Regions from separate parts of the Acetobacter senegalensis genome, predicted to be linked through region 1. Evidence: predicted binding sites of a transcription regulator. Region 1 holds the regulator's gene; the other holds the start of a gene.
What was found. The regulator LexA, encoded in region 1, represses DNA repair genes until DNA is damaged. The targets are predictions, from matches to a motif close to TGTTCTANNTANGTTC.
Positions count from the first base shown of each region.

Region 1 (16,268 bases):
TGCGGATGGCTCTGCTCCTCTGGTGGTGGGAACACACGCACTGGTTCAGGAAACCGTGCAGTTTGCAGACCTCGGCCTCGCCGTGATTGATGAGCAGCACCGCTTTGGGGTGGAGCAACGTCTGGCGCTGGTTGAAAAAGGCCATAACGCGGACATGCTGGTCATGACCGCCACACCGATCCCACGCACCCTTTTGCTTACCCGCTTTGGGGACATGCAGATCAGCAAACTGGAAGGCAAACCAGCAGGGCGCAAACCGGTGCGCACATCCCTGCACAGCATTGGCACAATGGACGACGTGCTTGCCGGCCTTGACCGTGCCCTTGCCAAAGGCGCGCAGATCTTCTGGGTCTGCCCTCTGGTGTCTGAAAGCGAAGCACTGGACATTGCAGCAGCAGAAGCCCGCCATGCAGACCTGACAGAACGATTCGGCCCCATAGCCGGACTGGCCCATGGGCGGCAGGACGCCGCAGTGCGGGAAGAAGCGCTTCAATCCTTTGCGCAAGGCAAAACCCGCATGTTGGTGGCAACCACGGTGATTGAAGTGGGGGTGGATGTGCCAACCGCCACCATCATGGTGATTGAACATGCAGAACGCTTCGGCCTTGCGCAGTTGCACCAGCTACGCGGCCGCGTAGGGCGAGGGGCGAAGGACTCGTTCTGCCTCATGCTGCATGATGACGGGCTGGGCCTCACAGCCCGCCGCCGCCTCACCTGCCTGCGTGAAACCGAAGATGGCTTTCTGATTGCCGATGAGGATTTCCGCCTTCGTGGCGGCGGAGACGTAACGGGCCGCAGGCAGTCCGGCCTTCCGGATTATCGTATGGCCTCGGAGATCCTCGTGGATATGCTGCTGGATGCCGCGCACGAGGAAGCGGAACAGATCCTGCCCGACACGGCCCCGGACCAGAATGCGCCATTGCCCCCGGCAGCGCAGGTGCTGCTGGCTCTGTTCAACAAGACCGATGCTGCCCGTATCTTTGCTGGCGGCTAGATGTTTCGTTCCGAAGTTTGAGAACGCGCTGCCTTTTCACGGAAGCAGAAGGATGCGCCATGCGCCAGCTTCACCACAGGAGCCGGAGCGCCCACGCGAACGCACTCCTACCAAGCCCTCCGTCCAGTCCCCATTTGAGAAGACGACAGGAGAACTGGCTGGGTCGAAATTTTGGAGAAGTGAAACGCCCAAATTTTAAGAATGGAAGAGATCCGCCCTACTACCAGAATTTTTCAACAGCATTCCAGGGGGCGGTTTCAGTTGATCTCTTCGTGACGACGCTTTACCAAGGCGTGCCTCAGACGACAGCGCGTGTCTCGGCGTCCGCTTCCGCCAGCCAGCGCTTCACCTGCCCTTCCGGATCAGCATGCAGCGTAAAGTCAGAGACGGCGGCCACGCTATCCGCACCGGCGTCCAGACAGGCCCGTAGCCGCTCAAATGTGATGCCGCCGATCGCCACCAGAGGCAGATCACCGATCAGCTTTTTCCATTCTGTCAGTTTTTCCACACCCTGCGGGCCAAAGGCCATCTTTTTCAGGCGCGTGGGCCAGATGGGGCCAAGGGCAACATAATCCGGTGCACAGGCCAACGCCCTGTCCAGTTCTTCATGACAATGCGTGCTGATACCCAGCCGGACACCAGCCTTTCGGATTGCGACCAGATCTGCCGTATCCAGATCTTCCTGCCCCAGATGCAGATAATCAATGCCTTCATCCAGCGCGATCTGCCAGTAATCGTTCAGCACCAGACACACGCCATGCCGCTTGGCGTAAGTGTGAGCCTGACGAATTTCAGCCACCAATTTCTCAGGCGAATAATTTTTTATTCTCAACTGGATAAAGCGTGCGCCAGCCCCACCGAGCCTGTTGACCCATTCTGCTGTATCGACAACCGGATAAATTTTCTGAGGGAGCGCACTCATGCCAGCATGGCCTTTCCTGCAACAGGGGTGGAGGGAACAGCCATATCGCGCTCTTCCATAGGGTCGGCCACGCGTGCCAGCACGCCAGCTTCTACTGCCAGCCGGAACGCCCGCGCCATCACGGCAGGATCACCCGCCTTGGCAACTGCGGTGTTTATCAGCACGGCATCATAACCCAGTTCAAGAGCCTGCGCCGCATGTGATGGCACACCGATCCCTGCATCCACCACCAGCGGCACGTCTGGAAAATGCGCACGCAGAGCCCGCAGCCCGAAAATATTGTTCAGCCCCTTACCGGAGCCAATAGGCGCCCCCCAAGGCATCAGCACTTCACACCCCGCCGCAAGCAGCCGCTCAGCCACCACCAGATCTTCCGTGGTGTAGGGAAAAAACCTTGAAGCCGTCTTCACTGAGAATACGGGCTGCTTCAACCAATCCGAAGACGTCAGGCTGAAGCGTATCAAGCTCCCCGATCACTTCCAGCTTAACCCACTCGGTACCGAAGACCTCACGCGCCATATGCGCCGTTGTCACGGCTTCCTTGACCGTATGGCAGCCAGCCGTATTCGGCAGCACCGGCACACCCAATTCGCGAATAAGGGACCAGAATGCCTGCCCGGCCCGCTCACCCGCAGATTCGCGCCGCAGGGAAACCGTCACCACTCCCGGTTGGGCTGCCTGAACCGCATCCCGCAAAATATCAGGGGACGGATACTGCGCCGTTCCCAACATAAGGGGAGAGGAAAGTTCAACCCCATAAAAGCGTGCTGTCATACGTCAGCCTCCCTGCATCGGGGCAACAATTTCCACCTGCGCACCATCATTCAGCGCAGTTTTATCGCGTAGCGGCACGGGCACAAAGCTACCATTCATTGCCGTGGCAATGCGGGCGCCACCGTAGCCGAGTTCATCAATCAGCGCCGCCAAGGTGGTGGCGGATACTTCATGAACTTCATCATTGACCACGATCTTCATGCGGGCGTTCTCCCTGTTTCTCTTCGGCACGTAAGCACAGCATCCCGATCACGCAACCTCTTCAAGGCTGTCAAAAAACTCTCTGCATCACCCTGCCCAGGGAAAGCGCGGGCTTTTCTGCTCCGTTTTTTCCGGAGGGATGGTGGGATGAATTTTCTTAGAGCCACTTGGCCCTCACAGCCACACCTCTCCGCTTGTGAAGGGCCCTAATTACCCAGCATTTCCCACGGAATTACCAAAAATCATGTCTGCAGCTTCCCGCGCGCGCGCCGGGGAAAGGAGGAAGCCGTGACGGTACATACCGTTCACAAACACATGGTTCCCCTCTCGCACCACACGGGGCATGTTGTCCGGGTAGGACGGGCGCAAGCCGGTTCCCATCTCCAGAATTTCCGCTTCCGCAAAGCCGGGGTGCAGCACCCATGCCGCATTCAACAGTTCCGTCATGGAGCGCACAGTCATGCCGCCTGCGTTTTCGCTTTCAATCATGGTGGCCCCGACCATGAACACGTGGTCCGCACGCGGCACAATATAAATGGGAATACGCGGATGCAGCATCCGCACGGGGCGATGCAGCACAACATCCGGGCAACGGAGCAGCAGCATTTCTCCACGCACCCCACGCAGAGTAGGCAGTTCCTGCCGCACATTCAGGCCCGTACAGTCAACAATCCAGTCAAATGCAGCGTCATCGGGCGCATCTACGGCTGAAAAGACAGCTTTGCCCCCCAGACTTTCCAAGCGGGCCAGCAAGGCAACCAGCGCCTTACGCGGGTCGACATGGCCTTCATCTGCAAAGAACAGACCTTTATGAAAACGGCCAGCCAGATCAGGCTCCAACCGGGCAATTTCCGCACCGTCCACGGTCTCGAAATGCGTGGTGCGACGGCCAAAGCGGGCAATTTCCCCACTGTCACGCGGGGGAGCCAGAACAAGGCTGCCTGCCCGCACCACATTGGGCACGTGCGCTTCCCACCAGTCAACCGAATCTACGGATTGTGCGGTCACTTCTGGTGGAGCGGATTCCGCCTCACACCACGGGGCAAGCATTCCCCCAGCCATCCATGATGCGCCAGCCCCCACACGGCCGCCGGGTTCATAAAGCGTGACCACGCCGCCACGCTCCGCCAGCGTAACTGCGGCCGTCATGCCTGCAACACCAGCCCCTTTTACCAATATGCGGGGAGTATGGGTCATGATGTGTTGGCCTCCTGCCACCCGATCCTGTGTATGCTGCCGAGCGTCTCGAATTCTGGAGATATGTTATAACGCACGCAGCAGCCGCGGCCACCCCTTGTCCGGTCACCAGCCCGTCAGAAAGCGCGCGCCAGAAGCACCACCACCAGACAACATTCCATCACCGCCGTGGCAATCCAGCGCAGCCCCATATAGCCACTGGGCAACGCGCCGCGCCGCCAGCCTTCGCGCTCAACCAAAGCCAGAATGGGCACAGCCACGGCCAAAGCCGCCACGCCAGCAACAGGCTGCCATGCAAAAGCCAGATAGGCCGCCAGCCAGCCAGCTAAGGCAGGCACCACGCCCAGAAGCAGCCGAAAAACATCCATACGGTCTGCGCCAGCCGTAATAATGGAGGGCAAAGGGTCCAGCGCCAGGCCCCATTGCACCGCCCCCCAGAAGCTGAGGGTCACTGCACCATAAAACACAAACGCCATAAGCAGATTGGGAACGGGCACGCCCGAAGAGAAGAACACGATACAGCACGCGCCGAACAAAAAGGGCAGTAATCCGGCCATTGTCAGCACCACGGCTACAAATGGAAGTCTTTTCATGAGCGTTCGGCGTGCCTCCTTTGCACGGTTTCCTGCAATAGATTGGTTGACAGAAAAGCCCAAGAGGCTGCCACTAGCAACCACACGGAACATTGGCTTCCATGTTTCGTTACGCTCGAAAACAAGAACAAGACACCGCTGCCGGACGCATAGCCGGCGCCAGAAACGGGAATGAAAAAAGTATGAGTGCCATTGTCGATATCATCGCGCGCGAAATCCTCGACAGCCGCGGCAACCCAACGGTTGAAGTGGATGTAGAGCTGGCTTCTGGCGCAAAAGGCCGGGCAGCCGTTCCGTCCGGTGCGTCCACAGGCGCGCATGAGGCAGTGGAACTGCGTGACAAAGACCCCAAGCGCTACAACGGCAAGGGTGTGCTGCACGCTGTTGAAAATATCGAAAACGAGATTCTCCCCACCCTGCAGGGAGCCGAATCCTCCGATCAGATTGATATCGACAACGCGATGATCGATCTGGATGGCACCCCTAACAAAAGCCGTATGGGCGCCAACGCCATTCTTGGTGTCTCGCTTGCGGTGGCCAAAGCCACGGCAGCAGAACTTCAGGTACCGCTCTATCGCTATGTTGGCGGTGTTTTTGCCCACACGCTTCCAGTGCCCATGATGAACATCGTGAACGGGGGCGAACATGCAGATAACCCCATCGATATTCAGGAATTCATGATCCAGCCGGTTGGCGCGCCTACCGTGGCCGATGCCATCCGCTGGGGAAGTGAAATCTTCGCGCATCTGAAAAAAGCGCTACAGGCTGCGGGCCTCAACACCAATGTTGGGGATGAAGGCGGATTCGCTCCGGCCCTGAAATCTGCTGATGAAGCACTGAGCTTTATTTCCCGTGCCGTCGAATCCGCAGGTTACCGTCTGGGAGAAGACATCACCTACGCTCTGGATTGCGCTTCCACCGAATTTTATCACGATGGCAAGTATGATCTGAAAGGCGAAGGCAAGGTTTTTGATGCAGGCGAAATGGTTGCCTACCTTGAAGATCTAACCAAACGGTACCCCATCGTCTCCATTGAAGACGGTCTTGCGGAAGATGACTGGGAAGGCTGGAGCCTTCTGACCGAAACCCTTGGCCGCAAGGTCCAGTTGGTTGGGGATGATCTGTTCGTCACCAATCCCGAACGTCTGCGCCGTGGCATTCAGGCGGGCGTTGGCAACTCCCTGCTGGTGAAAGTCAACCAGATCGGCACGCTGACGGAAACGCTGCAGGCCATTGAACTGGCTCACAAGGCTGGTTATACCGCCGTCATGAGCCACCGTTCTGGTGAGACGGAAGATTCCACCATTGCGGATCTGGCCGTCGCAACCAACTGCGGGCAGATCAAGACAGGCTCCCTCTCCCGCTCTGACCGTACCGCCAAATACAACCAGCTCATCCGGATTGAACAGGAACTGGCAACGGCTGCCCAATATGCGGGCCGCACCATCCTGAAAGTCTGATCCCGCACTCAGCCTTTCCTGAAACAGGAAAACCAGAGCCGCATGGGGAACCGTGCGGCTCTTTTTTTACATTATCGGGCCGCCTTATGCTTTTCTGTCCGGGTGTTCATGGTTTAGACATACTGTTCTGGGAAAATTCATTTTCTGATGGCAAAAAGGACAAGAACAACGTGCAGATAGGCCGCATGATCAGACGCGCAGTACGAGCCGTTGTTCCCCCCATGATTTTTCTTGGTATCGCAGGTTATTTTGGCTGGAACGCGACCCAGGGCGATCATGGCATGAAAGCCTATCAGCAACAGCTTCTTCTGCTTGATCAGGCCAAACAGTCCCAGCAGGACGCCATTGCCGAGCAGGCAGCATGGCGTCGCCGCGTTAATGGCCTGCGTGAACAGTCTCTGGATACAGATACGCTGGATGAACGGGCACGTGCCATGCTCAATCTGGCCGACAAAAACGATATCGTCGTCCCCTATGATCGGCGTGATCCGCTTTACTAAAAGGCTGTTTGATCAGGCTGCAACTTGACGCATGCCCTGCGCGTCTTCCCTATTTCAGGGGCAAATAAAGATCCGTAATCGCTTCATGCTCTGGCACGTCCGGAAAAAATTTCACACGTTGGGCATAGAACGGAAAATCTCTTAGCTCCTCGCCACTGGCAGGCAACCATTGGCCATAGAGGAATTGCGCTGCATGCCGCAGGTTCTCACTCTCGCCAACAAGGCGGAGCACCGCACAGCGTCCCGCTGGAATCTGCCCTGCCTCCACGCCCTCATCGGCAAGCGTAATCTTACGGGTGGTCGCTGCGGCCAAATCGATTCGGTAGTCCTGCTCCGGCACATGATCCGGGTCTGTATGGAAGATTGTATAAGTTGCATGTGTGGCAGCCCTTACACCGTTCGCCTTCCGCCAAGATATGAAACGCCGAATTGTTTCACCCAGCCTTTCGGGCGCACCGCGATGCGTCATAAACGCAACAGGAATGGCCACTTCCTCACGTATCGTCACATCATCTAAAGAAAAATTCTGTGTCATGATCCGGTTCCTTGCTTCGGCCAGCGGCCCAAGTGCTGCAGCCCACGCCACCCAGTCAGGATTTTCCCGAAAAGCCTTTGGAGCCTGCCCAATTCTCTGATGAAAAGCCCGAGCAAAGCCATCCGGGGTTTCATAACCTGCATCAAGAGCGATCTCCGTAACCGAAACATCGCTGCGATAGGCAAGCCGCCACGAAGCGCGCTTCATCCTGATCAATTGGACATAGCGATGCAGAGAAAGACCAAAAACAGCGCTAAATTGTCTGTGAAAATGGCAGGGTGAAAACGCAGCCACGGCGCTCAATGCTCTCAGGCAAAGATCCCCATCCAGATTTTGGTCGATATACGTCAGAACACGCTGCATCCGTGCGTGATAGTGCCTATAATCAGCAGACCGCTTTGACACGATAACGTGGTCCTTGTTTGGTGGCTCCCACAACCTAAGCCACTAGACGCACGATACGCTCGGCCAATCTTGCTGTTTGCAGCCCTGCCTCTGGCAACCAAACAGGACAGCAAAGTGTGCGGATGGAATGGGGTAAATGCAGGCGGCTCCTGAGGACCATTTCCCTCAAGCCTACGCTCCTCCCCCAGATGAAGGGGTTATTCCCCGTTTCATGAATGATTAAGCATCCATCCCGGTCAGACTGGCCGGAAATGCCGCGCGCCATATTACGGGGAAACCATTTTATAGCGCCCAGCAAACTCTGATCAGGGAAGCCCTTCCGACGCTCCCCGAAAGCGCTGCTTCCGCCAAAGAGCCAACACAGAGTGAAGGCAAACGCCACAAACAAAAAACGGCGCCCTGAGGCGCCGCATTTGCATCATCCACGCAGGGCGGATGATTATTTGATCTTTGCTTCGCGGAACACAACGTGCTTGCGGGCAACGGGATCATACTTTTTCAGTTCCATTTTACCGGTATGCGCACGAGCGTTCTTCTTCGTGACGTAGAAATAACCAGTGTCCGCCGTGGAAACGAGACGGATCTTGATAACATTGGTCTTGGCCATGGCTTCCTCAGCAGAGCATCATGAGTCCGGACAGAAGGCCCGGGTGGTGTTCAAGTGGGCGCAAAATGCGCATACAAGAGCCAAAGGTCAAGTATTCTTCCATCAATCAGGCGTGGTAAAAGCCAAAAGGAGTAAAAAAACATGCTGGATGTGGCTGTTGCGCGCGCCCGAATCCTGGAAAAACTCTCTCCGTGCGGTCTGGAAACAGTTTCCGTGGCACACGCCTGTGGTCGCGTGCTCGCCGCTCCCGTGGTCGCCCGTCTCTCAAATCCGCCCGTTTCCGTGTCATCAATGGATGGATACGCCGTTAGGATAGACGATGCGCAGGAAGGAGCCACGCTCGATATTATCGGCGAAGCGCCCGCAGGCCACCCATCCAGCCTGACGGTAAAGAAAGGCCAGTGCATCCGTCTGTTTACCGGCAGCCAGATTCCGGCAGGTGCGGATACGGTGCTTATTCAGGAAAACATGCGGCGAGACGGGAACGCCGTAACGTTGCTTTCCGGCGGCAAGGCAGGACAGTTCATTCGCAAACAGGGTCAGGACTTCCAAAAAGGGGAAACGCTTCTTCCGGCAGGAAAGGTTCTGACAGCGCGGGATATTGGGCTGGCCGCCGCCGCAGGGCATGTCTGGCTGACAGTCAGCCGTCGTCCCCGCGTTGGTATTCTCGCAACGGGAGATGAGATCGTGCTGCCGGGGACCCGGCCCAACCTGATTCCATTGTGAATTCCGGCGCATTCATGGTGACGGCGTTCCTGCGCTCCATAGGCGCCGAAGCCGTTTTACTGCCGGTAGCCCGCGATAATGTGGAGTCTCTTTCCGCCGCCATCGCGCAAGCCGATCATCTTGATCTTCTGGTTACGATCGGCGGAGCCAGTGTAGGCACGTATGATCTGGTGCGCGAAGCCTTCAAGCCCCATGGCCTCAATCTGGATTTCTGGAAAATTGCCATGCGGCCCGGCCGCCCCCTGATGTCTGGTCAGCTTGGCAAAACACCCATGATCGGCCTGCCAGGCAACCCCGTGGCCGCCATGGTGTGCTCCGTGGTGTTTGTTGCAGCCGCGGTGCGCACACTCATGGGTCTTCCCCAAGCCGCTGAACTTGACACAGAAACAGCCATTCTCGGCGCTGACCTGAAAGAGAATGACCAACGGCAGGATTTCCTGCGCAGCACCCTGCGTTCTCAGCCCGATGGGCAGCCACCCATCGCCACGCCCTTCGCCTCGCAGGATTCCGCTCAGATGAACATTCTGGCGCAAAGTGACGCTCTGATTATCCGCGCACCCCATGCCCCTCCCCAGAAGGCGGGTACACTTTGCCGCATTCTGCGCCTTCCATGAAAATACTTTAAAATCAAAACCTAAAAATCCACACTTGAATGAAAACCAAAGATCGCTTCATCTTTCACGCGGCGGCCATTATCCCCCACCACGCCGCCGCTGGGGGCAAGGATGCCCTGAATATCGGGCTGAACCAGCAACCAAGGGCATGCCTGCCATTGGTATGTCAGTTCCAGATGATATTCGTTCCCCTGTGCGATTTCATGAGACCGACGTTCTGAGCGCGCCAGAATGTTACTGGGGGCACCCACGCCAAAGCCTAGACCGAGAGAATCATCGGCGCGCTGAAAAGGGGCATTAAGAACAAGCCCTGCATCTACAGAATACACAATCTGGTTGCGATCAGCCTCCGCCGTGCCGGTGCCTCGCGCAAAAGCGGAGAGACTTTCACGCCCAGGCAGCTTTGCTATCACCTGATCCGCCACGGCATAGAGGGCCCAGTTCCCCTTGTGCCGCATTTCAAGAGTCGCCTGATCCGGAAAACGGCCGGTATCGCCATATCCCCCCAGTTTGAACGTACCCGCATAAACCGGAGCCTGCGTGCGATACTGGGCTTCCAGAAACATCAACGCCCCCGTCCCGAAATGAAAGCGCGTGCCCCCCGGGTCCTGATTCTGGTTCCATGGATCATTTTCGTTAATGAACCCAGCGCCAATAGGGTTGTCATCCCCTACGGACGCCAACACCGTCCAATGATCATCCGGATGGTATTTCACCCTTACAGCAGGCGTAGCCAAAGGGGATGAAGGCCCTTGATCATAAAGGTTATTATCAGGAACCATCGGCCAGGAAAAAGACGCGTTTAAAAAAGTCTGGGCCGTATCACTCCCCATAAAATCCCGGCTCAAATCCAGCTTACCAATGCGCACATCCACCCGATCATGGTCGAACGTCTGATCATAGGCGAGTTCATACAGGCGCAAATTATCGTCTGCCTCAATGCCGGAAACCTGATTGAACACGTAAAGCGGCTGGTTGCTGAACGGTCTGCCCCGAATATCGACCCCGCTGATACTGAATGTTCCCAATTTCAGCCCGGTCATACGCCTCAGATCAAGCGAGAGGGTTGCCGTGGTCATCCCCACATAGTTGTTGGATGGCTGGCTGCCCCCCACTGGCACACCCCAGAACTCATTTTGATCATTTACTTGAAAATCAACGCCATGGGCCTTCAATGTTGTGCGTATCCCACCCCATTGGCCAGTCAGCTTATCCGCAAACGCCCCGTCCTCGGCCAACGCAGGCCCCGCTACGATCCCTTCTGCAAATGCAAGTACCGCCAAACCAAACAGACACGCCCGCCCAAAAAAGGTGTGGTGACAGGAAATCGATCTTCTCCGCAGAGCGCCCACCAGCAGCACTGAAAAAAGGAACAAACTTCCTTCCCAGCAGAACAAAGCAGGGCAACATAACCAAACGCTCTGCGCACCTATCCTGAATTGGAGAGGATGAAAACATCCGTCCCCCGGACCCTGCCCCTCACGCTGAACTGTACTTTCGCGTCACACCATACGATGATCACAGACCTCCTTCCGGCCCAGAGGAGAATAAGGCTTAGGGGAATAACACCTTGACCTCAAAAGAGAACTTATATAGAACAAATTCTTTAATAAAGCCGTCTGAATTCCACTCCGAGGTGACACCCGATGCTGACCCGTAAACAGCACAAGCTCCTGCTTTTTATTGATGCGCACCTCAAGCAGACCGGCTTTTCTCCCTCCTTTGATGAGATGAAGGAAGCCATGGGCCTGAAGTCCAAATCCGGCATCCATCGGCTTATCTCCGGCCTGGAAGAACGTGGCTTTCTACGCCGCCATCACCACCGCGCCCGCGCTTTGGAAGTCATTCAGCTTCCCGAAATGGCGCCTGCTCCTACCGCACCCTCTACAAACGTGGTCCATGCTGATTTCTCCCGCCCGGCGGCTCAGACACTCAAGGTTCCCCTCTACGGGCGAATTGCCGCAGGCCTGCCGATTGAGGCCATGGCAGAAACGGACTCGTTTCTGGATGTCCCCCTCACGCTGGTTGGCACTGGTGAGTATTACGCCTTGGAAGTGACTGGCGATTCCATGATTGACGCAGGAATCATGGATGGAGATTTCGTGGTTATCCGCCGCACGGAGAGTGTGGAAAACGGCCAGATTGTCGTTGCGCTGATTGATGATAATGATGTCACGCTCAAGCGCCTGCGCCGCAAAGGGAACGCGATTGCCCTTGAACCGGCCAACCCGAATTATGAAACGCGTATTGTGCCTGCCGAACGCCTGAAAATTCAGGGAAAACTAGCAGGCTTGATCCGCCGCTACCATTGAGCCGCGACTTTACAGTTTTTTAGATCCTAAAAAGACCTCCCCCTCTAACGGAGAGGTCTTTTTTGTTTGGATGAGCACCTTGGTCACATCCGCCAGATTATCCGTTCCAGTAACAATTTTGCTTCTCACGTGAGGCTTCCATTGCCCCTTATTCGAGGCTGGTGACGGAACGATAAAAACCAATAGCCCACCTTAGAGAGGCACGCCGGACCGGTGGCGAAACGCGCTTATTCTGCGTCGTTGCCAATGCCCTACCTTCGCAAATTTTTCCAAAGAAAATTTTTTAACATCAAAGAAATATTCATTATTCTTGAAAATATCTATCAATCGCTAGCGGCCTTAAATCCGCCCGCTAACGTGATGTATCACTCACTTCTGCCCAAGAGGGTAACTGCGCCGCTATCTGCTCTACGCTTTTTGCCGAGACATCAGGCTGAAACGGAATTTCAGCCAGGATACGAACCTGCCCTTTATCCGCGATGGTCTCGCGATTTTCCTCGTTCGGTGGACCATTCAGCACCACGCCTGCCACGGCAATGCCCCGCCGCCGCAATGCTTCAAGACTCAATAACGTATGGTTCAATGTCCCCAAGCCGCTTCGCGCCACCAGCACAACGGGTAGCCCCCACTGGGCGGCGAGGTCACACATCATCACTGTGTCCGTCGCGGGCACCATCAGGCCACCGGCCCCTTCAACCACCATAGGCCGTTCGGGCGCCTGCATCCGCAGGGTCAGGCTGGCAGGGTCAATACTTACGCCCTCCGCACGAGCAGCCGCCTCAGGAGACAAGGGGGCCTGAAAAGCGCCAGCGGGCGGCAAACAGTCCACTGGGTTGCAGTGCGTCAAAGACAGGATGGTCGGTGTATCCCCAGCCTCTTCAGCCAGCCCGCTTTGAAGAGGCTTCCAGTAAAGCGCGCTCCATGCCTTGACGAGACACGCGGAGACAAAGGTTTTCCCGACCCCCGTATCCGTCCCGGTCACAAACACACCCGCGCGCGGGGCCTTTGCAAAACACCCATATGCCAGACGCCACGTAATCACACTCCCCTGCGCTTCAAACCGAGCCAGACTGCGCATCAGCGCGGCAGAGGACATCGGGTGATACCCAGCGCGCGGCAAAGATGCCCCCGTTTCTTTCAAATGGCGCAGAAACGCGCGGCCGTTGTCAAAGGTCTGCACACAGGCCTCACTATCCCACATGCCGCTCAGCAGAGGCACCTGCCACCGCTGAATCTGGATGGTGGAAGGATAATCAGGGGTGCCGCTCCCTTCCGCCTCCATTGCGCAGGCATGACGCCATTCCTGAAAGGTGCCTTGCATCAGTGTTGAAAGCGCGAGAACGCCTGCAGGTGCCAAAAGCCCCTCAAGCGTCTCCATCGCCTCCTGCGGCTGTTCCAGCCATTGAAACACCAGATTGCCGCAAATCAGATCAAACGGCCCGCTTATGTCTGGATTTGCCGCATCCATAACGCGGTAACAGATGGCCTCACCAGCACGCTGGCGCGCCCGTTCCAGCATGTGGGGCGCAATATCGGTGGCAACAATCTCCGCCTCCGGCCATGCACGGCGCAGCTTCTCTGTCAGAAAACCCGTGCCGCATCCCAGTTCAAGAATACGCACAGGTTTACGCTCCCCCAGTCGATCCTGAAGTTTTTCAAACAGACGCTGTGCTGCCACCCGCTGCACGGTGGCGGCTCTTTCATAGCCCGCGGCCCTGTCAAAACGATCACGAACCAGATCCCGCCGTGCCATATCCTGCCCCATTCTAGACAGCCTCCGTCATAAGGCGCTGGATGTGTGCCACACAAAACTCCGGGTAAGTCAGCGGCATCATATGCCCACCATCCTCATGCCAGACTTTCTCTACATTCGAAGGAAAAGCAGCCTCTGTCATGCGCTCCGTCACAATAGGGTCCTGCTTGCCCGCCAAGGCCACCATGCGTGTAGAACCGTGTGCGACCATCTGCTCAATTCGGGCATAAACATTGCCAGTCGCCAGCAAAGACAGTCCGTCCTGCAAGGTTGAAACATGGCAGGTCGCCGGATCAACGGCATCCAGCCCACACCGGGCACGAAAGCTGTTTACAACCGCTCCAGCATCACGCCCCAGACCAGCTTGCATCCGGGCCAATACGCGTGCTGCCACTCCCTCGGGAAAATCTACCCCCGCCGCAAACCGTCCAAAAGCATTGATCCCCACAAAGCGACTCCCCTGCGGCCATTTGCGTTGAGACAATAGCCACATCAACCCCAGTGAATGACCAACGCCAAGGATGGGACGGTTCATGTCCAGTCCGGTCAGACAAGAGACAGCCGACGCGTCCTCCGACCAGCCCGAAAAATATCCCTGATCAACCACGCATGCATGCGGCATTTCCAGATGCGCAAGCACAGCGTTCCATATCTCCGGGCCGCAGGCCCATCCATGCACAAAAACCGGCTGTAAGGCTGTCATGGAATATCCCGCACCCCGGAGAAGATCGCCTCCGCAAGAGCATCAACCTGCTCCGCCGTATGCTGCGCATGAAGAACCACGCGCAGGCGGCAAGCTCCCGGTGGCACCGTTGGCGGCCGAATGGCAATGGCCAGAAACCCCGCAGCCTCAACAGAGCGGGAGAGAGCAAGCGCAGTTTCCTCACGCCCCACCACCACCGGCACAATTTGGGTAGAAGACGGTCCGGTATCCAAACCGCCTGCCTGCATATGCTGCCTGAACCGCTCCGCCAGATCGGCCACCCGCACGCGAACACGTTCCATCTCCGGGCGGGGTAGCAGATCAAGCGCTGCCTCTACGGCCCCCAGCACCATGGGGGACGGCGCGGTAGAATAAATATAGCCCGAACCACTATTTTCCAGCCAACGGCACACGGCTGAAGAGGACGCAACAAACGCCCCCATTCCGCCCAACGCCTTACTGAACGTGCCCATCACCAGATCGGCCAGCCCATCCGCCAGACCTTTCCCGTCTTTGCCAAGAATGCCGGTTGCATGGGCCTCATCCACACAGAGAAACGCGCCGTTTGCGCGGCAGACTGCCGCCAGCGCGGCCATATCGGCCCGATCTCCATCCATGCTGAACACGCTTTCCGTCAGCACAATCTTCAGACCGGGGCCTTCCACCTTGTGAAGCAGAGCTTCCAGATGACTGACATCATTGTGCCTGAACCGAACAGGGCGCACACCCGCCGCCGCACACCCATGATAGAGGCTGGCGTGAATCAGCTTGTCCACCAGCACTGTGGGCGGCGCGCCTGTAACCGCCACAGAAAGACGCGCCAGCGCCGGAACCAGTGTAGCGTTGGCCTGCCACCCGGAAGACAGAATACAGGCGGCCTCCATCCCCTTGAGGCTGGCCAGCCGATTTTCCAGGGCCTCCGCGCCAGAGCACGTTCCCGTCACCAGACGGGACGCGCCAGAACCCGTGCCAAAGCGCTGCCCCCACTGGGTTGCGCGCTCCTGAAGCAACGGATGCGTGCGCAAGCCGAGATAGTCATTTGAGGAGAAATCGACCAGAACAGCACCGTCCGCCCGTTCCAGAAGACCATGGCCTGCCGGATTCAGCGCGCGTGGCGTGCGAAGACGCCCCTGCTCAGCCAATTTCTCCAGCCCCTGCTGGAAAAGATGATCAAACCGCGTCATGAGAAGACTGGTGCCGGAGGCCGGCCCGCCGGTCAATCACCCAGCAGGAGAAGAACCAGAATGTCTGCGTCCGCCAGCCGTCCCAGCCCGTCCACACAGCAGATGCCACAGTGGTACGAGGACGGCCTGCCCCACATCTGGCTCCCCTACTCCCAAATGAAGACGGCCTCTGCTCCGCTGGCTGCTGTACGCACCCATGACACACACATAGAACTTGCAGATGGCCGAGAACTGGTGGATGGCGTTGCCGCATGGTGGACCGCCTGCCACGGCTATAATCACCCCCATATTCGCGCAGCGGTTAGCGCTCAGCTTGCAGCCATGCCGCACATCATGTTCGGCGGCACGGTGCATGAACCCGCTCTCAGGCTTGCAGCGCGCCTCTGCGCCATGCTGCCGGGAGATCTGGAACGGGTTTTCTTTACCGATTCCGGGTCAGTCTCCGTTGAAGTCGCCATGAAAATGGCCATTCAGTATCGGCTGAACAAAGGCGAGACAGGCCGCACCAAATTGCTGGCCTTCAAGGGTGGATACCATGGAGACACCTTGGCGACCATGGCGGTCTGTGACCCTGAAGAAGGCATGCACCACCTCTATGGCTCCGCGCTGGCCGAGCATATTATCGCCCCTCTACCACAGGATGAGGCCAGCACCGCTGAATTTCTGCGCCTGCTGAAAAACCATGCTCACGAGCTGACAGCCATCATGACCGAACCTCTGGTGCAGGGAGCCGGAGGCATGCTGTTCCACAGTCCGGAGGTATTGCGCACCCTGCGCAAGGCCGCAGA
Region 1 covers NZ_LN606600.1:3,817,287-3,833,554, forward strand. Annotated here, with positions in the region: gene recG (ATP-dependent DNA helicase RecG) at 1-994, shown strand, start outside; gene ASN_RS17580 (thiamine phosphate synthase) at 1,293-1,916, opposite strand; partial or broken gene ASN_RS17585 (thiazole synthase) at 1,913-2,690, opposite strand; gene thiS (sulfur carrier protein ThiS) at 2,694-2,891, opposite strand; gene thiO (glycine oxidase ThiO) at 3,102-4,088, opposite strand; gene ASN_RS17600 (DUF3429 domain-containing protein) at 4,205-4,681, opposite strand; gene eno (phosphopyruvate hydratase) at 4,864-6,141, shown strand; gene ASN_RS17610 (FtsB family cell division protein) at 6,312-6,641, shown strand; gene ASN_RS17615 (AraC family transcriptional regulator) at 6,691-7,581, opposite strand; gene rpmG (50S ribosomal protein L33) at 8,021-8,188, opposite strand; partial or broken gene ASN_RS17625 (molybdopterin molybdotransferase MoeA) at 8,330-9,528, shown strand; gene ASN_RS17630 (carbohydrate porin) at 9,549-10,811, opposite strand; gene lexA (transcriptional repressor LexA) at 11,175-11,840, shown strand; gene bioD (dethiobiotin synthase) at 12,193-13,605, opposite strand; gene ASN_RS17645 (alpha/beta fold hydrolase) at 13,607-14,296, opposite strand; gene ASN_RS17650 (aminotransferase class I/II-fold pyridoxal phosphate-dependent enzyme) at 14,293-15,480, opposite strand; gene ASN_RS17655 (adenosylmethionine--8-amino-7-oxononanoate transaminase) at 15,541-16,268, shown strand, end outside.

Region 2 (16,268 bases), 1.6 Mb from region 1:
CGCCCGGCAAACTGCTGCATCCGGGCAAACAGCGTGGTGCCCCCCACAATAACCGGCAGGGTCTGGATCAGGCCAACGGTGGGGTGCCGCTCCATGGCTCCCGCCATCCGCACCAGTGTGTCCCCGGACATGACGGAATCCGCATCAAGCGTGACCATCTGCTCATAGGCTCCGCCAAAGCGGCGCACCCATTCGCCCACATTCCCAGCCTTGCGTTCCACATTGTTATGGCGGCGACGGTAGAAAATGTTCTCATGCCCGCCTGTCTGCTCCCGCAGGGCCAGAAAGGCGGCTTCCTCTTCAACCCATACATCCGGGTTTGTGGTGTCGGACAGGATGAAGAGATCAAACGCTCCCATCTGCCCGGTTTCCCGCAGGCTCTGATAAATCGCTTTCAGGCCGGCCATAACGCGGTGGGGTGGCTCATTATAGGTCGGCAGCAACAAGGCCGTGCGGCTGCGGAGCTCCGGCAATGGTCCTGACCGCGTAATGCCAAGCCCAAGCCCGCCGCGTGTCACAAGGGAGACAAAACCCGCCAGAGCAGAGGTAAACGCCAGTGCAATCCACATGAACAGTGCCACAAACAGCACCAGCATGATCATCCCAAGGATGGAAACGCCATTGGCGTCCAGAACCTTGTGCGTGCGCCATGCACCGTAGGCCGTCAGGGCTATGGCTGAGCCCAGAACGGCCAGCCGCCGCAAGGCGACGGTGCGGGGTGATGTAACGGGTATCCGTGGCCGCCCCTCAAAATCAGGGGCCGCGTGCAGATCCTGCACGGGCATGTTGAGCGGCGATTCTGGCGGCAAAGCCTGAAACGGTGTGGTTCCCTGCGTTGCCTGCATGCTCAGGGCGTCCACCGGTACAACCATTCTTCTGAAATGGGTCCGGTATCAGAGGCCAGAACACAGCGGAGCTCCGCCAGTTTTTCATCCCCCGGCACAAATTCGAACGTAGTGCGCCAGCCATTGATGTTGGGATTGGGTTCCACCACCACATTGCGGATGGTGCCAACCGATGCCTGCGGCACCAAATGGAAGTGCGCATCCTTGGGTAGATGATCGAACGGAGAGCCCATGAAATCAATGGCGAAGAAACGGGCGTTCTTGTCATCTGTTACGGAGCCGACCCGCGTGGCCCCGATCCGCGCCAGAGACGTGGGGAAGGGGTTATCCCACCCCCAGTACATGCGGTACGTGAAACTGTATTCCTTGCCCGCTGCCAACGGCACCTTGGGCCGCCAGAAGGAAACAATATTGTCATTCACTTCGTTGGGCGTCGGGATTTCCACCAGATCCACCCAGCCTTCACCCCAATCTCCAATGGGCTCAATCCACAGGGAGGGGCGCTTTTCATAATTCAGTGCCAGATCTTCAAAATCATGGAAGTTCCTGCGCCGCTGCATCAGCCCGAACCCGCGAGGGGAGACATCATTAAACGCAGAAAACTGCAAATCCAGCGGGTTGCGCAGGGGACGGAACAACTGCTGACCGCTGCCGGTCCACATTTGCAGGGCTTCACTGTCATGCGCGGCGGGGCGCCAGTCATCCACGTGGTTGTGGTCATTGGCGTCAAAATAGAACATGCCCGTCAGAGGGGCGATGCCGGACTGGCTGATTTTGGTGCGCGGGAAAATGGCGGACTGCACATCAAACACCGTGGTGTCACCCGGACGGATGGTGAAACGGAACGCTCCGGCCAGAGAAGGACTGTCCAGCAACGCATGGATCACAATGGACTGCACATTGGGCTGCGGCTTTTCCAGCCAGAAGGCACGGAACAGCGCGAACTCCTCGCCTTTTGGGTCACCCGTGCCATCAGCAAAGCCGCGAGCGGAAAGACCGTAATTCTGCCCTTTGCCGACAGCCCGGAAGTAGGAGGCCCCCAGAAATACGCAGAATTCTTCCATCACACCCGGCGTATTGATAGCCGTGCGCAGACGCAGCCCCGCAAACCCGAGATCATCCGTGACCTCAAGGGAAGGATCACCGTAGGAGAACAGGTCCGGCGTGTAAGGAACAACGGCGGACTGGCCATCCTTCACTTCATAAATTTCAATCCGGGGACGGTAGAGAAAGCCACGCGGGAAAAATTCAGCATCAAAGGCCAGATTCTCGCCGTGCCACAGTGCCTTTTCCTCACGGTAGGCAATGCTGCGGAACTGATCAAAATTCAGATTATCAATGGCCTTGGGCAAAGACTGATCCGGCGCCTTATAAGGCGCACTGGCAAGCTGCTTGGCAATCTGACGTACCGTACCATCATCAAACGCGCCGACTGCACCATTCAGCCCTTCGGCTCTGGCCTTGCTCACAACACCGCTGGCCAGAGAGGCCAGGGTGGCCCCGGCCCCAACCTTTATCAAGTCACGTCGCTGAATGGATGATGACACACCAATCTCCCGCATTGCGTTAATGGACGGCATAACCGTTTTACTTTTTTGACAGGTTTGTTGCTTCGTTACGGCTTTTTAAGGGCATTCGGCCTGCCCCGGCGCAAGAAGCTGCTCGATTCTGGCCAGATTCTGGGCTGAAGCCTGCGCCGCTTCCTGCTCTATTTCCCGATAAAGCCGGACAACGGTCTCGCCCTCTTCTGTCAGAAAAGCACCACCCCCACCACCTGGCCGGGTGGCGACAAGAGGCGCTTTGAATAACTGATTGAGACTGTCCACCAGCAACCAGGTCCGCCGATAAGACATCCCCATGGCCCGGCCTGCCGCAGAAATGGACCCGGTTTCCGCCAACATTTCCAGCAAACGAATTTTTCCGTGCCCCAAAGCGGCCTTGCCATCCGCGTCTACCCGCAAGGTCAGTCTTACCCGATCAGGCATCAGGCGACCTGCTTTGGCTGGATGGTATTTTGCATGATAATGTGAGGACTCATGTTCTCTCTTACTCAGGCCGGAGCTGTGGCAAACCTGTCATGACACTGTTTTCCGCAAATACCATCTGGTGCCCCATGATGCCAGCCGATCTTGCGGCTACAGTCGCCCTGGCGGCTACCGTGCATACGGATTACCCGGAAGATAACGAAATTTTCACAGAGCGACTGGCACTTGCACCCCAGGGATGTTGGGTGCTTTCCGGTTCTGAGGGAGTAATGGGCTATATGCTCAGCCATCCGTGGCGGGGCAGCATAAGCCCACCGCTCAACACGCTGCTGGGAAGCCTGCCTGTTCCGGCAGACCGCTGGTATATTCACGATCTGGTTCTGGCAGAAAGCGCCAGAGGGCAGGGAGCCGCCCAAAAGGCCATTGCGCTGGCAGAAGACGCGGCCCGCAGGCTCGGTGTACCGCTGCTAAGCCTGACATCTACTCGGCATGCCCAGACATTCTGGCGCAAACAGGGTTTTGCGCCAGAAGCAGTTTCAGAAGCAGAACGGACAGTACTGGCCTCTTATGATGCAGAAGCCAGCCTTCTCAGCCGCCCGGTTTCCCCCTGAGAGGCTGGCTTACCAGCCTCCAAAAACCTCTCACACGTTTCGTGTTGAGGTTTCAGGCAGGTTTTACTCTTCTTCCTGTTCCGGCGCGGTCATCATGGCTTCTGCCACAACGCCAGCGTGCTCACGCACCTTGCGTTCAATATCCGCCGCCATTTCAGGGTGATCACGCAGGAACTGCTTGGAGTTCTCACGCCCCTGTCCGATGCGCTGGCTATCATAAGAGAACCAAGCGCCGGATTTTTCCACCACACCGGCCTTGACCCCAAGATCGATCAGTTCCCCGACCTTGCTGATGCCTTCACCGTACATGATGTCAAATTCCACCTGCCGGAACGGCGGGGCCATCTTGTTCTTGACCACCTTCACGCGGGTCTGGTTACCCACGACCTCGTCCTTATCCTTGATGGAACCCACACGGCGGATATCAAGCCGAACGGACGCATAGAACTTCAAGGCATTGCCGCCGGTTGTGGTTTCCGGGTTGCCGAACATGACACCAATTTTCAGACGAATCTGATTCAGAAAGATCATCATGGTGTTGGAGCGCGAAACGGAACCGGTCAGCTTACGCAGCGCCTGGCTCATCAGCCGGGCATGCAACCCCACGTGGCTGTCACCCATATCGCCTTCCAGTTCCGCACGCGGAACCAGAGCAGCCACACTATCCACCACCAGAACATCAATGGCGCCGGAACGCACCAGCGTATCAGCAATCTCCAGCGCCTGTTCTCCGGCGTCGGGCTGGCTGATCAGCAGGTTATCAACATCCACGCCCAGCTTCTTGGCATAGCCGGGGTCCAGCGCGTGTTCGGCGTCAATGAAGGCGCAGGTGCCGCCGCGCTTCTGCGCTTCTGCAATGGCATGCAGCGCCAACGTGGTTTTACCGGAACTTTCCGGCCCATAGATTTCAATCACGCGGCCACGCGGCAGGCCACCAATACCCAGAGCAATATCCAGCCCCAGAGAACCGGTAGGAATTACATCCGCCTGTTCACGCGGGCGCTGGCCCAAACGCATAACGGAGCCCTTGCCAAAAGCGCGTTCAATCTGCCCCAGTGCACCTTCAAGGGCTTTTGCCTTATCCATGCTTCACCTTTTCCCTGTTGCCTCCGGCTCCGGCTCCGGCCAAAGGCGCATCTCACGCTGGGGACAAGAAGCCTCAGACTGAAGCTTTTATTCCAACGCGCTTTTCTCAAGACCTGCCATAAAAACGCCGCCCCCCGCAATGACGAGCATCACGCGAGAAAGACTCCACAGTGTCAGACCTCTGGTTCTGTTCCATTTTATTTAGAACAAAATAAGAACAATTCAAGCCAAAAACAGGCGGCCGAAGCCGCCTGTCTCACCATAGCCAGAAAATATTATTTCTGCCGGTCAGACGATATGGCCAGACCAGAACCGCGCGGGTCTGTCCAGCCAAAGCATTTGCCGGAATCCCCCGGCAAACCAGCAGGGCAGGATACAAAATTGGCCCGCCCAGGCCCTGATGTCACTTCCGGCCGCCCTCCGGCCAATGCGGCCTGCAAGGCAACCGCAGCGGTATCAGCGGCCACATTCTGCCCGGATGCCGTTGCAGCAGCGCGGAATTGTGCCGCACCCTGATGCGCAATGGCAGCCGTCAGCAATGGCTGGGGCCGCCGGAGTGGAGAAGCCCCCAGCACAATCCCGGTGGAACCAGCCACACGCCCGGTGCCGAACAGGTTATTCATGGTCAGCGCACAGCTTACCGTTTCTCCCTGTCGGTCCGTCACCACAAAGGAGGTTGAGGCAGGCAGAGGAGGCAGAGCGGACCCGCTGGGCAAGCTGCCGGAAGTAAGCAGAGCCTGCGCATCCGCAACACTCGCGCTGCCGCCCTTACCGGCCTGCCGTGCACGCCAGCCGGATACAACAGTTTCGCCCCGTACCGTGGCATGACCCTGACCACCGGCAAAAGCCGCGGCAGTTCCTAACCCACCATCTGCCGGAGGCGGCAGGAAGCTGATCTGAACGCCATCGGCGCTCAGCATGAGCGGCTGTTCAGCCGTTGCCAGACTGTCGCGCAGATCAGACGAGGTCAAACCGCCCCCCGAAGCCTGAGAGGCCTGCACAAATGTCTGCCCCAGTGAGCCTCCATACAGATCGCCCACACCGGCAATCCGCATCCGCTCAAGCGCCCCGGCAAGGCGCGGCTGCACCATCAGGTCACTCACCTTCAGCACACTGCCGTTGCCATTACTGAAAATGGCGCGGGCCTTTTCATCCGCCAGCAAGGGAGACTGCACAGCCGCAAGATCAGACGCCAGAAGCCCACTGACAGGCACACCATCCGTGGCCAGATTGCGCGCCGGCACCAGAATATCGGCAAAATCCGCACTGCCGTACCGCAGTTGCATCAGATACAGGCCACGCGCCAGCATGGGCACTGCGGCAGGCCGATCAGCCTTGGCATCAGCCTGTCCGGCTTTTGGCAGGAATACAAAAGCCTGCCCCTGTTCCTGCCCCGGCTTCCAGGCCAGACATGCCCCGCCAGCACCCAGAGACGCACGGGAGGGCAGGGTGACAGACAACGCCATGCCAAGGGCAGCCGCAGCATCTGCCGCATTGCCCCCTTTGGCTAACACATCACGGGCAACAAGGGCGGCCTGGGGTTCGTCCGCCGCCACTTCGCCCACAAAGCCTGTGACCACAGGGGCGCCTGAATCCTTGTGCCCCCCAATAAGGCCACAAGCCGATAGGGAACAGGTCATCATAAGCGCCGCCATGCGGGCCTGACCTGAAAATAACGGCGCAAGCCGGGCTGAACGGGTCTTTCTGAAACGCTCGGGCACGCCTTGATGTCTCCACTTCATCTGGTCTGCCCGCAAAGGGGCGCATGGTTCTCTTCCGATAACCCTGTTCCGCACAGGCAGCAACACATCCGTGTCATTTCCTGCTCTCTGTTAGCATGCGAACGCTGCATTCCCATCCCACCAGTTCTGCTTTACAGGTGAAAAACCATGAAAAAGCTGATCTCCTCCTCTTTCAGGCCACTCGCCCTTGCCGGGGCCGCCTGTTTTCTTCTGCTTGGCAGCACCGCAGCCCCAGCGCGCGCGGCTGACAGTGGCTTCACTCCCACGCAACGCGCTGAAATTGTTGAGATCATGCGCAATGCGTTGAAGACGGACCCTTCCATCCTGTCAGACGCCATCACGGCCTTACAAGCCAAGGCTTCTGCGCAGAAAGCCACGTCAGCCCTTGAAGCCGTGCACAAGAATCCTGCCCAGTTTGGAGACAGCACGACAGACGTTGTGCTGGGCAACCCACACGGCAAGCTGAAGGTGGTGGAATTTTATGACCCCCGCTGCCCTTACTGCCGCAAGGTTCTGGCCGATCTGGACAAGCTGGTGGCCGCCGAGCCTGACCTGAAGCTGGTTGAAAAGGTCATCCCTGTGCTGGGCCCCAACAGCGTGATGGATACGCAGGCCATTCTGGCTGCCGGATTACAGAACGCCTATGTGCCGTTCCAGAAAGCTCTGATGGCAGACCCCGCCAGCGCCTCCACAGACCGGATTCGCCGCATTGCGCTCCATGTCGGGCTAGACCCGGATCGCCTGCTTTCTGACATGAAAAACCCCAAGGTCATTGCCGCAGCCAGCCACAATCTGGAACTCGCCCGCTCCATAGATCTTGAAGGCACCCCCACCTTCATTATCGGAGACAAGGAAATCATTCCCGGCGCTGTCTCCTATGATGAACTGAGAGCAGCTCTTGGCCGCCTGCGCAAAGCCGGCTGATAGCAAAAAAGGCCTCGCCCCGTGTGGGATGAGGCCTTTTTTATGAGCTGATTGAAAAGTCCGTTCCAGCGGGCCGGGGGTGTTTCCTCCACCCGGCTTTTGCCGCCTGCTTTCCGGCTTTTTCTTACGTAAAACTCAGGCTGCTTTTTCTGTCTGACGTTCCGCTGCTGAACGGCCGGGAATAACCCCTTCTTCCCGCAGCAGGACAGAAAGCGCCCGCACCATCTCGTCCATCATCTCATCAGTGTGGAATGGCCCCGGCGTAAGCCGCAGACGTTCCGTGCCTTTGGCAACCGTGGGATAATTGATGGGGGTAGCATACTGACCATATTCCGTCAGCAAGCGGCGGCTGATGCGCTTGCAGGTTTCTGCATCCCCGATCGGCACCGGCACAATGTGGCTGGGCGTCATGGTGAAGGGAATACCCGCCGCACGCAGACGCTGGCGGAAGGTATTCACCCGCTCAAACATCTTCTCACGCCGCCAGCCTTCAGCACGCACCTTGCGCACACTGGTCAGTGCCGCACCCACAACAGCCGGAGGGAGTGCTGTTGTGAAAATGAAGCCAGATGCCGTGGAGCGCAGGAAATCGACAATCTCGGCTGAAGCCGTGATGTACCCGCCATGCACGCCAAATCCCTTGGCCAGCGTGCCTTCAATAATATCAACCTGATCCGCCACGCCATCACGCTGGGAAACACCACCGCCTTCTTCACCATACAGGCCAACGGCGTGTACTTCATCCAGATAGGTGATAGCATTGTATTTGCGCGCCAGCGCACAGATACCGGCAATATCCGCCATATCCCCATCCATTGAATACACGCTTTCAAACGCGATCAACTTGGGGGCTTCCGCTGGGGCTTCCGCCAGCTTGGCTTCCAGATCAGCCAGATCATTATGTTCAAAAATAACGGTCTGAGAGCCGCGGGCCCCTTTGATACCGGCGATCATGGACGCATGGTTCATGCGGTCTGAAAAGCAGATCCAGCCCGGCATGGAGGTCAGGATGGTTTGCAGGCTGGCCTGGTTGGACACATAACCGGAAACAAACAGCAGGCCCGCTTCCTTGCCATGCAGCGATGCCAGTTCCGCCTCAAGCTGCGTATGCAGCGGGCTGGTTCCGGCAATATTGCGGGTGCCACCTGCGCCAGCGCCGTGCTCACGGATAGCCGCAATGGCTGCTTCCTGCACTTCCGGCACCACGCCCATGCCCAGATAGTCATTGGTTGACCACACCACCACTTCACGCCCTTCCGGCACGGCGGCAACTTCTTCCTCATACAGGGGAAAACGCTCAGCCAATCGCGCCAGCGGTGTAAATGTGCGGTACCGTCCTTGCTGCCTGATCTCGTTCAACGCCGAATGGCAATGTTCATAAAACGGATGCCGGGCGTTCTTGATCAATCCCACGCTACTACTCTCCTCGCGTCGTCAGAAACGGTCGGGGCACGGCGCATGGCCCGTCGGCCGTCTGGCCGGTGTCTTTTTACAGTATGACTTCACATAATGGTGTAAGCTTTACTGCACATACACCCTGATGACCGGCTTCGTCACGGTCGAATCTGGCATAGCGGTTATTTCCACTTGTTCAGGAGCCGCTCCTGCCTTGACAATTTCTTTTGTCACGGCCTGCCCATCTCCCTGCACCAGTTGCACCAGTGTCAGTTGATCAAGTTCGCTTTTTCCAGACGCCGGCACCAGACATTTTACCACAAACAGAATGTTTGGCTTCCGTGCCAATGCCTCATGCACCATCCGGTCAACTGGGGCTGCCCATTCTTCAGAAGGTGTGCCCCCCACCAGTTCCACCAGCGGCGGCACAGGGGGCGGGCCGGGCGGCGGCGGCGGAATATAGGGTTTGGGCGGTGTGCCTGCCTGCGGATTAAAGGTTTTCTGGTCCACCAGTTTGCACCCGTTCAGGCACAGCGCAACGCCTGCCAGCAGCATGATCCGCACAACAGGCCGCCTTTCTGCAAAACAGGAAACAGAGGGCATGAGGGGCAGATCTCCGAGCAGGCTGAAAAAGTAGAGTGGTCTTTCTCTCTCTTTCGCGCTCCTTTGCGCCCAACGCAAGGCAACACCCTCATAAAGACAGGCCAAAATCACGCCCGTCTGCCGTTTTGTTGTCGTTTTTCTGGCCTTTGCTTGTGTACATTCGGTTATGTGGATGAGCCCTTGCTCAAATCTCCACACCCCTTTATTGACCAAAACGCAGTGATGAGAAGACCGGTCGTCATGACAGGCCCGTCACCTGAGGCAGGCGAATGGCAACAGCCCTTTCGACAGACCATCTCCTTTCCAATGAGGAAGGAGGCCTCTCCGCTCAACAGATCAGCGTTGTGCGGATGAGCCACGCTGCGCGCCAGTTACTCCGCACGGAAACCCTGCCAGCCCATATCCGCGCAGTGCTGGAACTGATGTGCCTGCCCGTAACAGCCCTGTGGTGCCGGGTGCTCCGGTTTGATCCTGCAGCACCAGACTGGCCGGACCGGGACCGTTTTGTGGTGCCCTCCACCACCATGCAGCCCTTGCTCCGCGCCATGTTGCGCCTGACAGGCGAGAAAAAACACGCTGCTGTTCCTCTTGAATATGGTCGTCATCCTGCGGTGGAAGTGGCCCCCGGCCCGGCAGGGCAGGGGGTGGCCGCTGCTGCCGGTATGGCTCTGGCTGAACAGGCTCTTTGCCGCCGGTTTGGCCGCTCTCTGGTCAATCACCGAACTTGGGTTCTGGCGCAGGATACGGACCTTGCCACAGGTGTTGCGATGGAAGCCGCCCAACTGGCGGGCCGCTTCGGGCTGGACCGTCTGGCCGTGCTGGTCGCACCCCCTTCAGAACCCGATACTGCTGATTTTGTCGATTCGCTCACACGGTTCAGTGCCTCTGGCTGGACGGTGCGCAAGGTGGAGGCCGATAATCTTCCCGCCATCACCTCCGCTCTGGCCGCAACATTACGGGCCCGCAAACCAACGTTGATTGCCTGCCTGCCCTCCGCCGCTCCACTCTCTCCCCTTGGCCCAGACCTTCCGCCAGAAGAAGAACTGACCGGCCCGTGGAGCCCCACGGCAAGGCGTGGCGCTTCCACCCGTCGCTCCTGGTTGCGCCGCTTTGCCCGGCACCGCCAGCGCACCGCCTTTGAACGCGAACAGACGGCACGCCCGCCCACACTGTTCCATGAAGACTGGCAGCGCGCGTGGGAATGGCGGATGCGCACCGCCTTGGAAACCTCCACTCAGGAATCCGGGCTGGCTGGGCTGGATGCTCTATCGGATATCCTGCCGGAACTGACCTGCCTTACCGCAGCCTCCGCCAAGAACGCGCCTCCCTCTGACCAGAATACTGCCGGATGGCAAAGGCCCGTGGCACTGGCCAAAGGTCGGGAATGCGGTATTCAGGAACACGGCATGGCTGGTATGCTCAACGGTCTTGCCTTGCATGGTGGTGTGCTGGCCTGCGCCGCCGCCAGCATGATGACCGTGGACCGCATGCGTTCCGCGCTACGCATGGCCGCCTTCATGCGCCAGAAAGTGCTGTATCTTCTTACCGGAGACGGTCTGGCCCTTGGGGATGGCGGCGGCGCGTGGCAGCCGGTTGAACAGTTGGCCAGCCTGCGCGCCACCCCTAATCTGGCCGTTTTCCGCCCCGGCAGCGCAGAGGAAACCTTCAAATGCTGGGAGGCCGCTCTCCACTGGCAGGGTGGCCCGGCTGTTCTGGTACTGTGTCCCCACCAGAACACGCCCCTCCGTTTTCCGGCCGCAGTCTTGGGGGGCGCAACCCGTGGCGGATACGTTATCCGCAGTCCGGAAAAACGGCAGGTCACGCTGATTGCCTCCGGCCCAGAGGTTGCCATTGCGCTTGAAGCATCGCACCATCTGGCGCAGCGGAACATCCGCGCTGCGGTGGTATCCATCCCATGTTGGGAACTGTTTGCCGCCCAGCCCGGCACGTACCGCCGCGCAGTTCTGGGAGGAGCGGGATTACGGATAGGGATTGAGGCCGCATCCGGCTTTGGCTGGGAACGCTGGCTTGGCCCGGAAGGAATTTTTGTTGGCATGGATGATTTCGGCACGTCTGCCCCGGCCAACGCATTGTATGAGCGTTTCGGCATTACTGCTGAAGCGATCTGTGAAAAGGTGGAGCATCACCTTTTTGCCTCAGGCGCTGCACGGGGAGCTTCCTCGTTCGCGCCGGACCAGCCTCGGGCACGCGCTCGGGGACCGTTACTGACAAGACCATAAAAGATAAAAACGGAGAACAGACAAATGGCAGTCAAAATCGCTATCAACGGCTTCGGTCGCATTGGCCGACTCGTCCTGCGCGGGCTGATTGAAAGCGGACGGACCGATGTTGTCCCTGTAGCGATTAACGATCTTGGGAGTGTGGAAGACAACGCGCATCTGCTCAGCTATGACAGTGTGCATGGACGCCTGCCCGCGGATGTGCGCGTGGATGGCAACAAACTGATCATCACGACACAGGGCCGCACCTGGGACCCGATCACGGTTTCCGCAGAGCGTGACCCGTCCAAGGTACCGTTTGAAGGTGTGGATGTGGCCATGGAATGCACAGGCCTGTTCACCTCCAAGGAAAAAGCACAGCCGCTGCTGAAGGCTGGCGCCCGCAAGGTGCTGATCTCCGCCCCCGCAACAGATGTGGACGCCACAATCGTGTTTGGCGTGAACCAGGACGTGCTGACGCCGGATATGACGGTGATCTCCAACGCCTCCTGCACCACCAACTGTCTGGCCCCCGTTGCCAAGGTTCTGGAAGATACGTTCGGCATTGAACGCGGTTACATGGTGACCATTCACTCCTACACGGGTGACCAGCGCACCGTGGATACCCTGCACAAGGATCTGCGCCGTGCCCGTGCCGCTGGCCTGAACATGATCCCCACCTCCACCGGCGCGGCCCGTGCTGTGGGGCTGGTTCTGCCACACCTGAAGGGCAAGCTGGATGGCACCGCCATTCGCGTGCCCACGGCCAATGTGTCTCTGGTCTCCCTTGATTTCGTGCCGAAAAAAATCCCGGGCTCTGTTGAAGACGTCAACAACGCCATCAAAACGGCAGCTTCATCTGGTCCGCTGAAGGGCATTCTGGCGTATTCCGATGCGCCACTGGTCAGCTCCGACTTCAACCATGCTCTGGCGTCCTCTACGTTTGATGCAACCCAGACTTCTCTGGTGGATGGCGGCAAGCTGGTTCGTATCTGCTCCTGGTATGATAACGAATGGGGCTTCTCCAACCGCATGGCTGATACAGCCGCTCTGTTTGGAACTCTCTAATGGCCATGATCCCTTTCAACACGCTGGATAAGCTTGACCCTCGCGGCAAGCGTATCCTGCTGCGTGTCGATCTGAATGTTCCCATGAAAGATGGGGTTATTTCTGATTTCACCCGTATCGAGCGCATTGTTCCCACCATTCGGGAACTGGCCGACAAGGGAGGCCGGGTGATTGTGCTCAGCCACTTTGACCGCCCCAAAGGCAAAGTGGTGCCGGACATGTCGCTCCAGCCCATCGCCACGGCGCTCGCCACGGCTCTGGGCAAGCCTGTCAGCTTTGCGCATGACTGCATCGGCCCGGATGCGGAAGCTGCTGCTGCATCCCTGAAAGACGGCGAAGTTCTTCTGCTTGAAAACACCCGGTTCCAGCCGGGTGAAGAAACCAACGCACCCGATCTTTCCGCAGCCCTGGCTAATCTGGGCGATGTGTATGTGAACGATGCGTTTTCTGCCGCGCACCGGGCCCATGCCTCCACCGCTGGCGTGGCCGAGCATCTGCCCGCCTATGCAGGCCGCCTGATGGAAGCGGAAATTGCAGCGCTGGATGCAGCGCTGGAAAATCCGGAACGTCCGGTTGGTGCGATTGTTGGTGGGGCCAAGGTCTCCACCAAACTGGCACTTTTGGAAAACATGCTGGAAAAAGTGGATGTTCTGGCTGTTGGCGGTGCCATGGCCAACACATTCCTCGCAGCAAAAGGCTACAAGGTTGGCAAGTCTTTGAAGGAAGAAGACATGCTGGACACAGCCCGTCAGATCATGGCGCAGGCTGAAGCCAAGAAGTGCGAGCTGATTCTGCCTGTTGATGTTGTGCTTTCTGAAGACTTCATGGCCGGAGCCCCCACTGCTGTTGCCCCGGTTACGGATATTCCCGATGGCTGGATGGCGCTGGACGTAGGGCCTGAAACCGTCAAACTGCTGAAAGAAAAACTGTCGGGCCTAAAAACGCTGGTCTGGAACGGTCCGCTAGGCGTGTTTGAAATGCCTCCGTTTGACGAAGGCACAAACGCTGTTGCGCAGGAAGCGGCACGCCTGACCAAAGCCGGTGCCCTGAAAACCATTGCCGGTGGGGGAGATACCGTTTCCGCCCTGCGCCATGCTGGGGTTCTGGAAGACATGACCTATGTTTCCACCGCTGGCGGTGCGTTTCTGGAATGGCTGGAAGGCAAGGTTCTGCCGGGTCTGACCGCCATCAGCACCACGCTGGAACGCACCATTCCCATCTAAAAACCTTAAGAAAATCGCTTCCTGTTTCTCATTCTGATCAAAAACAGGAAGGGTTCTTCAGAAAACGCCGGAGCATGTCTGCTTCCGGCGTTTTTTCTTTCGTGCCTCTCTTTTGTCTATCCCGCGCTTTTTGGTTTCCGGCCTTTAGCATTCATTAAAGCCACTCCGCTCAAGATGATGGCGCCGCCAAGCAGAATTCTGAATGTGGGCACTTCTCCGGCCAAAAGAAACGCCAACACCAACGTGGTGGGAGAAAGCAGATAGAGCAGCCCAGAAGACCGCGCCACGCCCAGATGCCCCACCACATAGGCCCACGCCCCATAGCCCAACACTGCGGGAAACAGACCTAACTGGAGCACCAGCCCCCATGTACCTGGTCCCGCAATACTCAGGCTGTGCCACGCTTCGGCCCACCAGGGTGCCAGCAATACAGCACCCACTATCAGGATATACGCCGTGGTTGCCAAAGCACCATAAGATGCCACCAGTTTTTTCTGGAGCGTGTTGTAGAGGGCGGCAGAAAACGCTGCCCCCACAATATCCGCAGCGCCGGAACCAAACGCAAGGCCACCCGGTTGGCTGCGTGCAATCAACACCACACCGGCAAAGCTGACCAGAGACCCCACCCAGCCCCATAAAGAGAGACGTTCCCCCAGAAACGCAACCGCAATAAAGGCTGATATGAGGGGTGAAAAACTGATCAGCAGGCTTGCTGCACCAGAAGAGACCGTCTGCTCACCTACATTGAACAGAATGTTATAAAGCGTAATGCCGACTGCGCCACACAGCACAAAACGCGGCAGATCCTGTACGCGTGGCAGCAACGGCCGTTTCCAGACCACCCACACCAGCGCCACAATGGCCGCAACCGCATAGCGTGCCGCAGCCAGAGGAATGGGTGCCATACTATGCAGCGCCATGCGCACAACGGGATAAGCGCTCCCCCAGGACACCAGCGCCAACGCTGCGGCCAGCATGGTTCCATGCCGGAAGACATGCGTCTTTCGGGCTCCCGCAGGCTTATGCTCCATACATCCTGCCCCTGTCTTGCACGCCAGTGCCTATTCCCGGCGCAGTACCTGATCGGTCATGAAAGACGCCAGCTTTCCGGCCACAAAATCGCGCTTGAGCGCCACTTCATCATATTCATCCCGCACCCAGTCCAGAAACGGCAGGCGTCCTTCCGCTTCGGCCTGATAGCGCATGAAAAAGGCATCCAGAATCCCTGTGCGTGACCCCCGAAAATGCCCATATCGCCAGGAGAGTTCCTTGAGCGCACGTGCAACGCTCCCGCCTTCAAACAGAACCACCAGCCCAGATGCCAGCCCCGCGCGGTCTGCCCCAGATTTGCAATGCATCAACATGGGAAAGGCAATACTCTGGTAAAGGAAAGCAAACCGCAAAATACGATCCCGGTGCGGCGCGCCCCGGCTTTCAAAAGCCATATCCACGTGTGCCAGACCCAGCTTGTGCGCTGTAGAGCGGGAAAGGGCATCCGAACCACATTTTCTGTGCCCACGTAAGTTAACAAGCGTGCGCAGCTGATACCGCTTCATGGCCCATTTCAGCCGCGCAGGGGTAGGGTGGTTGCACCGGTATACCTTACCCGGCACCACGGTATGAAAGTTGGTCCACACCAGCCGAAATACGGCGTGGTCAACAAACAGGCTATCCGTCCAGGCCCGTGTACGGCCCGCCAGAGAAGTCAGTTGGCCGTCAAACACGACTGCAGAAGCTCCTGATCATAAAGGGGTCATGATGTGTTCCACCCTCTGGGGCGTGGCGTCAATCCATTCTGCGTTACCTGCCCTTCAGGGAATGGGCCGATCGTCCAGTTTCAGGCACAGAAACGCAAGGTCCAGCCACCGCCCGAACTTGGCTCCTACCTCCTTCATCACGCCGGTTTCTTCAAACCCCAGCGCCTTATGCAAAGCGATTGAACCCTCATTGCCAGCCTCTATGCCCGCCACCATAACGTGCAGGCCATCCGCTTTCGCCCGGTCGATCAGGGCCTCCAGCAGCAGGCGACCAATTCCTTTCCGCTGATGGTCCGGATCAACATAAACCGAATGCTCAACCGTGTGCCGATACCCGTCAAACGCGCGCCATGGCCCGAAGCTGGCATATCCTACCACCTTCCCTGCCTTGTCCTGCGCAACCAACACCGGATACCCTGCTACCTGCCGTTCCCTGATCCATCTTTCACGGTCAGGACCATCCACAACCCGTTCATTCCAGATCGCCGTACTGAACTGCACATTATGATTATAGATATGCGCTATGGCTGGCGCGTCTTGTTCTGTTGCATTCCTGACCAGCATACCGTGCCTTCTTACCTTTGCCGAACTCTGAGGGGTATTTGAAAAGCCTGTCACATCCAGCAGGCGGGTCTTTTTCTGTCTGAATGCGCTCGTCTCTCGTCCGCACGGGCTCATGCAATGGCCCTTTAATCTACCTGCCCCGCCTCGAAAATCCGCCTCAGCGTCTTAACTGCTGACTTTCCAATTCCCCCTTTAAAAAGAAGCGGCGAAAAACCTGTCTGTCCAGTCTGACGGATCTTTTTATGT
Region 2 covers NZ_LN606600.1:1,537,274-1,553,541, forward strand. Annotated here, with positions in the region: gene mdoH (glucans biosynthesis glucosyltransferase MdoH) at 1-872, opposite strand, end outside; gene ASN_RS06820 (glucan biosynthesis protein) at 848-2,392, opposite strand; gene ASN_RS06825 (winged helix-turn-helix domain-containing protein) at 2,471-2,830, opposite strand; gene ASN_RS06830 (GNAT family N-acetyltransferase) at 2,923-3,441, shown strand; gene recA (recombinase RecA) at 3,505-4,527, opposite strand; gene ASN_RS06840 (gamma-glutamyltransferase) at 4,803-6,182, opposite strand; gene ASN_RS06845 (DsbA family protein) at 6,417-7,193, shown strand; gene hemA (5-aminolevulinate synthase) at 7,329-8,606, opposite strand; gene ASN_RS06855 (hypothetical protein) at 8,715-9,191, opposite strand; gene ASN_RS06860 (transketolase-like TK C-terminal-containing protein) at 9,461-11,431, shown strand; gene gap (type I glyceraldehyde-3-phosphate dehydrogenase) at 11,456-12,478, shown strand; gene ASN_RS06870 (phosphoglycerate kinase) at 12,478-13,701, shown strand; gene ASN_RS06875 (DMT family transporter) at 13,818-14,732, opposite strand; gene ASN_RS06880 (fused DSP-PTPase phosphatase/NAD kinase-like protein) at 14,763-15,425, opposite strand; gene ASN_RS06885 (GNAT family N-acetyltransferase) at 15,513-16,022, opposite strand.
Region 2: the regulator LexA is predicted to act here: its motif matches at 4,732-4,747, upstream of recA (recombinase RecA).